DNA from 2 places in the Simplicispira sp. GW247-4R2A genome. Region 2 is predicted to be linked to the other one. Evidence: predicted binding sites of a transcription regulator. Region 2 holds the regulator's gene; the other holds the start of a gene.

Region 1 (5,362 bases), on a different contig from region 2:
GGTTGCTGCGAATGGCAGTACACACAGCCGTTGGAGATGTACACCTCGCGCCCACGCAGCTCAGCACTGGTGTACGGCTTGAGGCCCTCGGGTGCCTGGACGTCGCGCACCTGGATGTAGGGCAGCACGACCAGCGCCGTAGTGGCCACGGCCAGCGCCACCATGGCGCCCGCTGCGAGCTTGACTTCATTCTCCATAGAGGACCTCTTGAGCTTTACCGGGCCAGAACAGGGCGGCGCCGGCACGCTGCGGACCAAAGCGCAGCGCCATGGCAAGGAAGTGGCCGACGAAGATGACATGGCTCGCCACCATCAGCGAACCGCCCACGCTGCGCCACTGCAGATAGGGAATCGTGACCGCCACCGAATCCATGAAGGGTTTCGAAGCATCCAGCATGTCCATGCCCTGCAGCCAGCCACCGATGGACAGGCCGACGAAATAAATGCTGATACCCACCGCCGCCAGCCAGAACTGCAGGGTGATAAGGCGCGGATACGGCCACTCCCAGTTAAGCACGCGCGGCATCATGAAATAGATGGCGCCGAACAGCACCATGGTGACGAAGGCGTAGGCCCCCAGGTGGGCATGCGCCACCGTGAAGTGCGTGAAGTGCGTCACCTGGTTGATGCTGCGCAGCGCCTCGAACGAACCCTGCAGCGACGACAGCATGTACATGAAGCCGCCAAACATCATGAAACGCAGCGTGGGCGAATAGCGCGCCAGGTGCATGCGCCCCCACATGGTGCCGGCCATGTTGATGGTGAAGGCCAGCACCGGGATGATCATCATCATGCTCTGCACGATGGACAGCGTGGTCAGCCAACCGGGCACCGGCCCGCCGATCAGGTGGTGGCCGCCCACCTGGCCATAGAAGAACGCCAGTGTCCAGAACCCGAGGATGGACAGGTTGTACGAGCGCACCGGCCGCCCGATGATCTTGGGCAGGAAGTAGTAGATGGCCCCGACGCTCACCGGCGTGAACCACAGCCCCAGCACGTTGTGGCCGTACCACCAGTTGGTGGTGGCCTGCTGCACGCCGGTGTGCACACCCGGCAGCTTGGCGACGATGAAGAGCAGCGAAATCCAGAGCAGCGCCGCCACGTGGTACCAGACGGTGACGTAGAGCGACTCGACCTTGCGGTTCACCAGCGTATAGAGGACCGGACCGATGATGCAGATGAAGCCGGCGACGATGAACAGGCCAATCTGCCAGGGAATCTCCAGGTACTCCATGCCGTCTGTCCAGCCCGAGCCGATGGCGCCAATGGCGCTGGCGATGCCGGTGTTGATCAGCGCGCCGCCCAGCAGCACCCAGACCCCGCCCATCAGCGGCGTGCGCAGCAGACGCGGCAGCAGCCAGATGATGGTGCCCAGCGCAGCATTGGTGATCCAGCCGTAGAGCACCGCCGTGAGGTGGATGGTGCGCATGCGCCCGAAGGTCATCCAGGCTTCGTTCACCAGCAGGTCCGGCATGTGCAGCTTGAGCGAGGAGGTCAGCCCCGCCACCGAACCCAGCAGCAGCCACATGCAGGCAAAGGCAATGAACATGAAGACGGGAAATGCGCTCGATCGGTCTGCCGCGACGCGGTGCTCCAGCTCGTCCGGGTCGGGTGGGTGGCCCGCCTCGCCGGCCTCGGCGGCCGCCTGGCGCAGCGGCTGCTGAGCGTCTCCGGCCAGTGCCGGGTCGTCCGCACGGCCGATTTCACCCGGCGCGAAGATGACCGAGGCAGCGCGCGGGTTCTCTACCAGCAGCCCTCTGCGCATGGACCAAATAAAGGCAAACAAGCCGATCAGCGAAAGCAGAAAGGCGCCTAACAGGCTCATGAGCGCACTGTCCATGGGGGAGTCCTTGTGGAATGGCGCCAGCACCGACGGCGGCTGGCTAGTTGTTTGATTTGCCGCAATGCAAAAATTTACCGCCTGGCTAGGCGGATTCGGGCGGAATTCTAAGATTCATGGCGAATGATTTTTTTGCCGGGCGCAATTCCCGCATGAACTGCACGCGTATTCTTGAAAAAAATATCGACAAAATCAGGCTCCAGCGCTTATAGATAAAGCGCTGCTAGCTATTTTTCTGATAGCTCTTTGGCTGTGCGAATCACGTCGATGTCTGCATCACAGCCATCGCCAGCGGCGATGTACCGCCGCGCCACCCGCTGGACCATGGCCAACAACCAGGGGCGGTGCCAGCCCGTCAATTCGGCTGGGTGGCTGATCAGCCCACAGAGATAGCGCTGCTCAGCGCCGTCCCAGCGCAGCGCCGCACAGGCCCCGGTGCGCCGGCGCGAGACCAGCATGCCCAGTGGGCAGGGCGCACTCAGGCAGCACAAGCCACAGCCATTGCAGGGCGCACCGAGCGCCGGCTTGGGCGGTGCGCCCGGCTGCAGCCACAGAACGGTTTGGGGAGAGGCTTTCATGCGTTCGCGCGTTCACGCAAAAGTGCGATGGTAGGACCTGCAACAATGGCCCTTTCGCCCACCGGGTCCGCGCCATGCCTACTGCTCCGCCCTCTCCCGACGACCTGGCCGCTCTGCTGGCCGACCACCGTGTGTGGGGCACGCTCACCGCTGGCGAGCAGGCAGTGCTCGCCACGCAGTGGGAGCAGCAGACAAGCACCGAGGGCGCCATGCTGCTGCCCCAGGGCGGCTTGCATACCCGGCTGGGCATGGTGCTCGCGGGCGCCATCGACCTGCACGATCCCGACCTGGACCACGGCGTACGCCTGCAGCGCGGCGAGCTGTTCGGTTTTGGCGCCACGCCCGCACGCCACCTGGCCACCTGGCAGGCGACGGCCGCGACCGATGGCACAGTGGCCTGGCTGGCGCCGCAGGTGCTGTTGCAGTTGTGCCAGGCACATGGCGCGCTGGAGTATTACTTCCCCTCGCTGCCCACCGCGGCCGACCTTGCACAGCAGCAGGGGGCGCCCGGCGAGGACGGCGCGCGCCTCAACCGGCTGGCCATGCCGGTCCGTGCCCTGGTGCAACGTGCGCCGGTGTGCCTGCCCATGGACACACCGATCCGCACCGTGGCCGAGCACATGCACGCGCAGCGCGTCTCTTGCGTGCTGCTGATCGAGGACGGCGGTGGCAACAGCGCTGCGCTGCTGGGCCTGGTGACCGACCGGGACCTGCGCAACCGTGTGCTGGCCACCGGTAGGGACAGCGCGCGGCCGGTGCGCGAGATCGCCACGCTCGACCCCCATACGCTGCAGGCGCAAAGCCCGGCGTTCGAAGCGCTGCTGACGATGGCGCGCGCCAATATCCACCACCTGCCGGTGCTGGAGGGGGCGCGCATCGTCGGCATGGTCACGGCAACCGACTTGGCCGAGCAGCAAAGCACCTCGGCCGTCGTCCTGGCCGGCGAGATTTACAAGCAGACCTCGGTGGCGGGCCTGGCCAAAGCGACCACGCGCCTCAAGGCCTTGCAGCGCCATCTGGTCGATGCGGGCACCAGCGCCTACAGCACAGGGCATATCGTCACCGCCATCACCGACGCCATCACCGTGCGCCTGATCCAGCTTGCCAAGGAACGCATGGGCCCGGCACCGGTGGACTATGTGTGGGTGGCGGCCGGCTCGCAGGCGCGCAGCGAGCAAACGGCGCTGTCGGACCAGGACAACTGCCTGGTGCTTGGCGACGACTACGACGAAGTGCTGCACGGCGCCTGGTTCCGCGAGTTTTCGCGCTTCGTCTGCGACGGCCTGGCCGAGTGTGGCTACATCCACTGCCCCGGCGAGATGATGGCCATGACCGACCAATGGCGCCAGCCCCGCAAGCGCTGGGCCGAGTACTTTCGCCAATGGGTGGACACACCCGAGCCGATGGCGCTGATGCTGACCTGCGTGTTTTTTGACCTGCGCGCCATCCACGGCCGCGCCGAGCTGCTCGACAGCCTGCGCCACGAGCTGCTGGCGAACACGCGCGGCAACAGCCTGTTCCTGGCGCACATGGTGGGCAACGCGCTCAAGCACCGCCCGCCGCTGGGCTTGTTTGGCACCATTGCGCGCATCCGCGGCGGCGAGCACCCGGGCACCATTGACCTCAAGCACACCGGCATCGTGCCCATCGTCGATCTGGCGCGCCTGTACGCCCTGGCCGGTGGGATGCCGCAAGTGAACACGCACGACCGGCTGGAAGTGGCCGCCCCCTCCGGTGAAGTCAGCGCGCAAAGCGCCCGCGACCTGCGCGAGGCGCTGGAATTCATCTCCAGGCTGCGCATCGCACACCAGGCGCGGCAACTGGCCCAGGGCCAGGCGCCCGACAACTTCCTGGCGCTGGAGGAACTCTCGAACTTCGAGCGCAGCCACCTCAAGCAGGCCTTCCAGGTGGTGCAAACGGTGCAGGACGTGCTGGCCCAACGCTACCAGGCGGGGCGGTTTTAGAACGTGTTTACGATCTTAGGCCATGCCGAACAAGCCCCTCACGCGCCGCGAAACCCGTGCCCCGACCTCCATCCCGGAATGCCGGGCGCAGCGCACGCGGGGACCTCGACACAGCACACATTCAGGCCATTTTTGGCCTCCAGCGCTTGATGCATAAGCACTACCAGCTATAAATCTAGTAGCAACCTCAATACTTCAACCGCGCGTAATACGTCTTCTGCGCCGCTTCGCGCGCCTGGCGCAAGGTGTGGATGCCCTGCTCGGCCAGCAGCGGGATCAGGCGCAGCCAGATCTCTGCCGTCACCAACGCGTCGCCCAGCGCCGTGTGCCGGCCCAGCACCGCAACGTTGAAGCGCTCCGCAATGGCTTCGAGGCGGTGCGACTCCTGGTGGGGGTGCACCACGGCCGAGAGCAACAAGGTGTCGAGCACCGGCTGGCGGAAGACGGTGCCCGTGGCCTCCTCCTGCAACTGCAGGAACTTCATATCGAAGGCAGCGTTGTGCGCCACCAGCACGGTGTCGTGCGCGAAGGCGTGGAACACCGGCAGCACCTCACCAATGCCCGGCTGGCCCTCCACCATGTGCTGGCTGATGCCGTGGATCGGAATCGATTCGGCCGAAATACTGCGGCCCGGGTTCACCAATTGGTCGAAGGTCTCCTGGCGCAGCAGCTTGCCGTTGACGATGCGCGCCGCGCCGATCTGGATGATGGCGTCGCCCCCCGAGGGGTTCAGGCCCGTGGTTTCGGTGTCGAACACGGTGTAGGCCAGTTCGGCGAGCGGCCGGTCTTCGAGTTCGCGGCCCTCTTCCATGCTCTGGAACAGGTCGAAATCGTAGAACTCCGGGCGACTGGGCAGGTCGGCCGCCGCCAGACTGCCTGGCGCTGGCTGGCTGCTGGCGAGCGGCAGCAGAAAGCGAAACAGCGCCTGGTGGCGCACCCGCTCGCGCTCGAACCACATCTCGCCGCCATGGCGCTCGACCA
Region 2 (5,362 bases):
CTGCGAGGCAATGCGAAAACTACCCAGCGGAAATGGGTGCTGCATCCAGTTGAGATCCAACTGGATGAACATGCCAACGCGGAGTTGGTCAATGGGAATTTCAATGGAGGCGTTCACATAGTGCCTTCGCACATCCACGTGCAAAGTGGAAACTATTATCGGGTGACAAAACGCAAACGATTCGCGCATTTACTTGCAAATGCAGCTTCAACGCAACACTGATGCAGTATGTTTGCTATTGACAAATGAGCGAGGGGCGGATTATCAGGTCGTGCCACAGCGCCCAGGCTGCGATGCCGCACAGCAGCAGCCCGCCCAGTCGGGTACCCCAGTCGGCACGCAACCGGTTGGCACGCTGGCGCAGTGCCAGCCAAGCCCAAGGCCCAGCCAGCAGCCACAGGCCGCTACCCACGGCAAACATGGCCATAGTGACCGCCCCTTGCAGGGCGCCGCCGCTAAGCGCCGCCACAAGCAACGCCGAATACAGCAGACCACAGGGCATCAGCGCCCAGAGGAAACCTGTGGCGAATACCCCACCAGGGGCGTCCACCAGAGGCCGCACGCGTCCCCACACGGATCGCCCTGCCGCCTCGACCCAGGCGGGCTGGCGCGCCAGCAGAAGCATCATCAGCCCCCAGGCCAGCACCGCGACGTGCATGAGAGTCCAGACCTGACGAAAGGCAGACGCCTGCTGCGTCACCCAGGCAAAACTCTGCATCGCAAATGCAATCAGCGCGCCCGCGCTGGCATAGCCACACAGCCGCCCCAGGTGGTAGGCCATCAGGCGCCTGCGGGCGCCGCGCGGGCTTTGCCAATGCAACGGCTGAACGTCGGCGCTTGCCATTGAGGCGGTGCCGGCCGGTAAGGTCGGGCGCGTCACGGCACTGCATGGCGCTGCGCACATGACCAGGCAGTGGGAGCCTCCGACGAGGCCCATCGCCAACGCTGTCCAGGCCAGCGAGCCGAGCACGTCAGATGATGCGCGAGAAGCGCGCGCGGTTGCGATCGGACTGCAGGTAACGGTCGAACACCATGGCAATGCCGCGCACGAAATACCAGCCCATCGACGTGACTTCAACGCCGTCGGGCTTCAAGGCGACCAAGCCCTGCTGCTCCATTTCGACAAGCTGCTCCAGCTCGCGTGCGAAATATTGGCGAAAGTCGATCAGCCAGGACTGCTCAACCGATTCGATGTTCAAGGCGCCTTGGCACATGATGGCCATGATCACCGCGCGGCGCACCAGGTCGTCCCGCGAAAGCGCCAAGCCGCGCACGATGGGCAAATGCCCCTGGTTAAGCCGGTCGTAGTAATCCTCAAGCGTCTTGGCATTCTGGCTGTAGGTCGCCCCCACCCGTCCAATGGCCGACACCCCGAGCCCGATAAGGTCGCAATCGGGCTGTGTGCTGTAGCCCTGGAAGTTGCGGTGCAGGCGCCCTTGCCGCTTGGCAACGGCCAGCGCATCTTCGGGAAGGGCGAAATGGTCCATTCCCACGTACACATAGCCAGCGTCCGTCAGGGCATCGAGCGAGCGCGAGAGCATGGAAACCTTGGCCGACCCCATGGGAAGATCGGCCCAAACAATGCGTCGCTGTGGCTTGAACCGCTCAGGCAGGTGCGCATAGGCATACAAGGCAATGCGGTCCGGGCGCAATTCCTTGATCTGCTCCAGCGTACGGTCGAAGGACTCAGGAGTCTGCTTGGGCAGGCCATAGATCAGATCGACGTTGACGGAATCAAAACCAATGGTGCGCGCAGCCTCCACCAGGGCGAACACCTGCTCGGCCGGCTGGATGCGGTGCACCGCCTTTTGCACGTCTGGATCGAAGTCCTGCACGCCAAAGCTCAGGCGATTGAAGCCCAGTTCCGCCAGCACCTTGAGCCGCCCGGCGTCTACGGTGCGCGGATCCACTTCAATGGAATATTCGCCCCCCGACACCAGCGTGAAGCTGCGCCGCAGCATGTCCATCAGCTCGCGCAATCCGTCATCGGACAAAAACGTGGGTGTGCCGCCACCCAGATGCAACTGGCTCACGATCGCGCCGGTGCCGCAATGCTGGGTATGCAGGTCGATCTCTCGGCTCAGGTAGCGCAGGTAGACGTCGGCACGGTCGTGGTGCTTGGTGATGATCTTGTTGCAGGCGCAGTAGTAGCACAGCGACTCGCAAAACGGGATGTGCACGTAGATGGACAAAGGCATGGCCTTTGCTGCGCTGCCCAGATGGCGCTGCTTCAAGGCCAGCACATAGTCGTCCTCGCCAAATGCCTCGACAAACCGGTCGGCCGTCGGGTACGAGGTGTAGCGCGGTCCGGAAACATCGAAACGGGTCAGCAATTCTGGCGTGGCAACGGTCATGGATTCTCCTGGAGAGGCGCTACTGTGCCCCACAGTAGAACGCAGCTTCTTGACCATAATCAAGAATGGACGGCGCCCCTTGGGGTTTGAAGGTACAGACTGCAATAGTTCATAATTTGATGTATGTCAGCATCCAGCACACCCACGGCTCGGCAACCCGCTGCGGCAAAAGCCTTGCCGACAAGCGATATTGCGCACATTCCCATCCAGGACGCATCGTCAACCTTCCGCGTTGCCTGTTCCAACTGCAATCTGCGTGAGCTCTGTCTGCCCGTGGGACTGTCGAGCGAGCAAATGGAGCGCGTGGATGATGTGGTGGCGGTGCGGCGCAAAATCAAGCGCGGCGGCATGCTGTTTCGCAACGGCGAGGCATTCACATCGCTCTACGCGATTCGCACGGGTTTTTTCAAGACCTGCGTGGCCACCGAAGATGGGCGCGATCAGGTGACGGGTTTTCAGATGGCGGGCGAGATCATCGGGCTCGATGGCATCGTCAACGACCACCACAGCTGCGATGCCGTGGCCTTGGAGGACGCCGAAGTGTGCGTCATGCCGTTTGACCGTATCGAAGAGATTTCGCGTGAAGTCACCGCCTTGCAGCACCATGTGCACAAGATCATGAGCCGCGAAATCGTACGCGAGCATGGCGTCATGCTGCTTTTGGGCAGCATGCGCGCGGAAGAGCGTCTCGCCGCCTTCCTGCTGAACCTGGTGCAGCGCCTGCATGCGCGCGGTTTTTCACAAAGCGAGCTGGTGCTGCGCATGACGCGGGAGGAGATCGGCAGCTACCTCGGCCTGAAGCTGGAAACCGTGAGCCGCACCTTCTCGAAGTTTGTCGAAGAAGGCATTGTCGAAGTCAAGCAGCGCCATGTGCGCATACAGGACCCCGAGGCGCTCAAGCGCATCGTCAACAGCCAGCAGGAATTCCGATAACCGTCCCCGGCGCTACACACAGACGCAAAAAAACCCTGTCTGCGCTTGGAAACCCGTTTTTTTGCCATTAGCATCCCTCTGCCAGTGGAGAAACAGGTTTTCGCTGGTCCATCGAACACCCAACCAGGAAAAAACCAACATGGCAACTGCAAAAAAAGCCCCGGCCGCTGCCGGCGCCAAGACGGCCGCTCCCGCAAAGAAGCGCACCCCCAACGCCGCCTTCATGAAGGCCCTCACGCCCAGCCCGGCCTTGGCTGCCGTCGTAGGCGCTGCACCGCTGCCCCGCACCGAAATCATCAGCAAGCTGTGGGTCTACATCAAGGCGCACAACCTGCAGGACGCCGCCAACAAGCGCATGATCAATGCCGACGCCAAGCTCAAGGAAGTGTTCGGCAAACCGCAAGTCTCGATGTTCGAAATGGCGGGCCTCATCGGCAAGCACGTGAAATAAGGCGCTTTGCGTTCACACTCAGGCCGGCTTTTGCCGGCTTTTTCACGCCATGCGCACCAATGCTGTTGGAAATCAGCATCATTGTTAACGCGAATAAATCTCATTTGATTTAGAATAATACTCTGTCACGAGGCACAGCCACGGTTTTCCCAGCCACTGCTTCTTGCGCCTGATGGGCCCACGCCCACCAAGACCCAAGACCCAAGTCCACAGCAACCGGAGAACCCTTTTGGCCCACGCTCGCACACCGCGCCCCCCTTCCCAACCCGCCTCGACGGCACCTTCAACGGCAGGCGCCGACAAGGCCTTGATTCCGCTGGGGGCCTTGATGCTGCTGGCAACCTGCAGCGGCTGGGCGCAAACCGCGCCCACGACCGGCGCGCAGCTCCCCACCGTCACCGTCAAGGGCAGCGCAGACATCCAGAACAAAGACACGCTCAAGCCCGCCACCACCACCATCGGCAAAGGCAAACAGGCCCTGCGCGACATTCCGCAGAGCGTGACCGTATTCACCGAGCGGCTCATGACCGACCGCAACCAGGACGACTTTCGCGACGTGCTGCGCAGCACGGCAGGCGTCACCTTCCAGGCGGGCGAGACCGGCGAGGAAGACATCCGCCTGCGCGGGTTCTCGCTTGGTCAGGCCGGCGACATTTATGTGGATGGCATGAAGGACGCCCCGCTCTACGAGCGCGACACCTTCAACAACGACAGCGTCGAGGTGCTCAAGGGCTCGGCCTCCATGCTGTTTGGCAAAGGCTCGACCGGCGGCGTGGTCAACCAGGTCAATAAGATGCCGCTGCTGATGGACCAGCACGAAATCAGCTACACGCTGGGCACCGGCCAGGAAAACCGGCTGACGGGGGACTTCAACTTTCTCACGGGCGAGAACGCCGCCTTTCGCCTCAACGCACTGGTGCACGACGAAAAGAACTACGGCGCCAAACAGCGCAAGCTCGGCATCGCCCCCACCTACAGCTGGGGCATTGGCACGCGCGATGAGTTCTCGGTGGGCCTTTATTCGCTCGGCATCAAGGGGCGGCCACTTTACAACCACCCGTGGTTCCTCAACGACGGCAAGCTGGTGCCTTCACTGCCGGCGCGCAACTACTACGGACTGGCCAGCGACAAGCTCGACACCTCGGCGCAGTACGTCACGCTGGCGCACACGCACCGGTTTGACGACAACGGCGAACTCAAGACGCGCCTGCGCCACGGCCGCTACGAGCGCGACTTGCTGGCCAGCGCCGTGCGCTTCGCCGCCGGCACCACGCAGGACAACCTGAGCGACAGCACCGTGATCACCCGCTCGCCCAAAGGGCGCCTGGGCATCAGCGAGCTGACGCAACTGCAAAGCGACTACACCAACACCTTCAACTGGGGCGGCCGCAAGCACGCGCTGATCGCTGGCGTGGACCTTTACCACGACGATGCCAAGCGCGACCAGCGCTACACCGGCACGGGCAGCATGCCCGACACCACCGTGGGCACGCCCGACGACGGCGCCGTACGCCCGACGCCGCGCGGCGAGCCGACGTTCAACACCTTCGACGCGAGCAACGTCGGCTTGTATGCGCAGGACACCGTGTCAGTGACCGACACCGTCAAGCTCCTCGGCGGCCTG

The links. The regulator FNR, encoded in region 2, switches genes on or off when oxygen is low (the NO sensors DNR and NnrR bind a similar motif). The targets are predictions, from matches to a motif close to TTGATNNNNATCAA.
Region 1: a site for FNR is predicted at 1,891-1,904, ahead of AC07ZH_RS11060 (cbb3-type cytochrome c oxidase subunit I). Genes of this name have one in related genera too.

What each region holds. Positions count from the first base shown of each region.
Region 1 is NZ_JBWKZM010000014.1:54,254-59,615, forward strand. Features, by position in the region: gene AC07ZH_RS11055 (cbb3-type cytochrome c oxidase subunit II) at 1-197, opposite strand, end outside; gene AC07ZH_RS11060 (cbb3-type cytochrome c oxidase subunit I) at 187-1,839, opposite strand; gene AC07ZH_RS11065 (hypothetical protein) at 2,067-2,417, opposite strand; gene AC07ZH_RS11070 (putative nucleotidyltransferase substrate binding domain-containing protein) at 2,492-4,381, shown strand; gene AC07ZH_RS11075 (3'-5' exonuclease) at 4,569-5,362, opposite strand, start outside.
Region 2 is NZ_JBWKZM010000007.1:114,473-119,834, forward strand. Features, by position in the region: gene AC07ZH_RS07185 (HD-GYP domain-containing protein) at 1-117, opposite strand, end outside; gene AC07ZH_RS07190 (sulfite exporter TauE/SafE family protein) at 236-970, opposite strand; gene hemN (oxygen-independent coproporphyrinogen III oxidase) at 972-2,354, opposite strand; gene fnr (fumarate/nitrate reduction transcriptional regulator Fnr) at 2,478-3,287, shown strand; gene AC07ZH_RS07205 (SWIB/MDM2 domain-containing protein) at 3,427-3,738, shown strand; gene AC07ZH_RS07210 (TonB-dependent receptor) at 4,067-5,362, shown strand, end outside.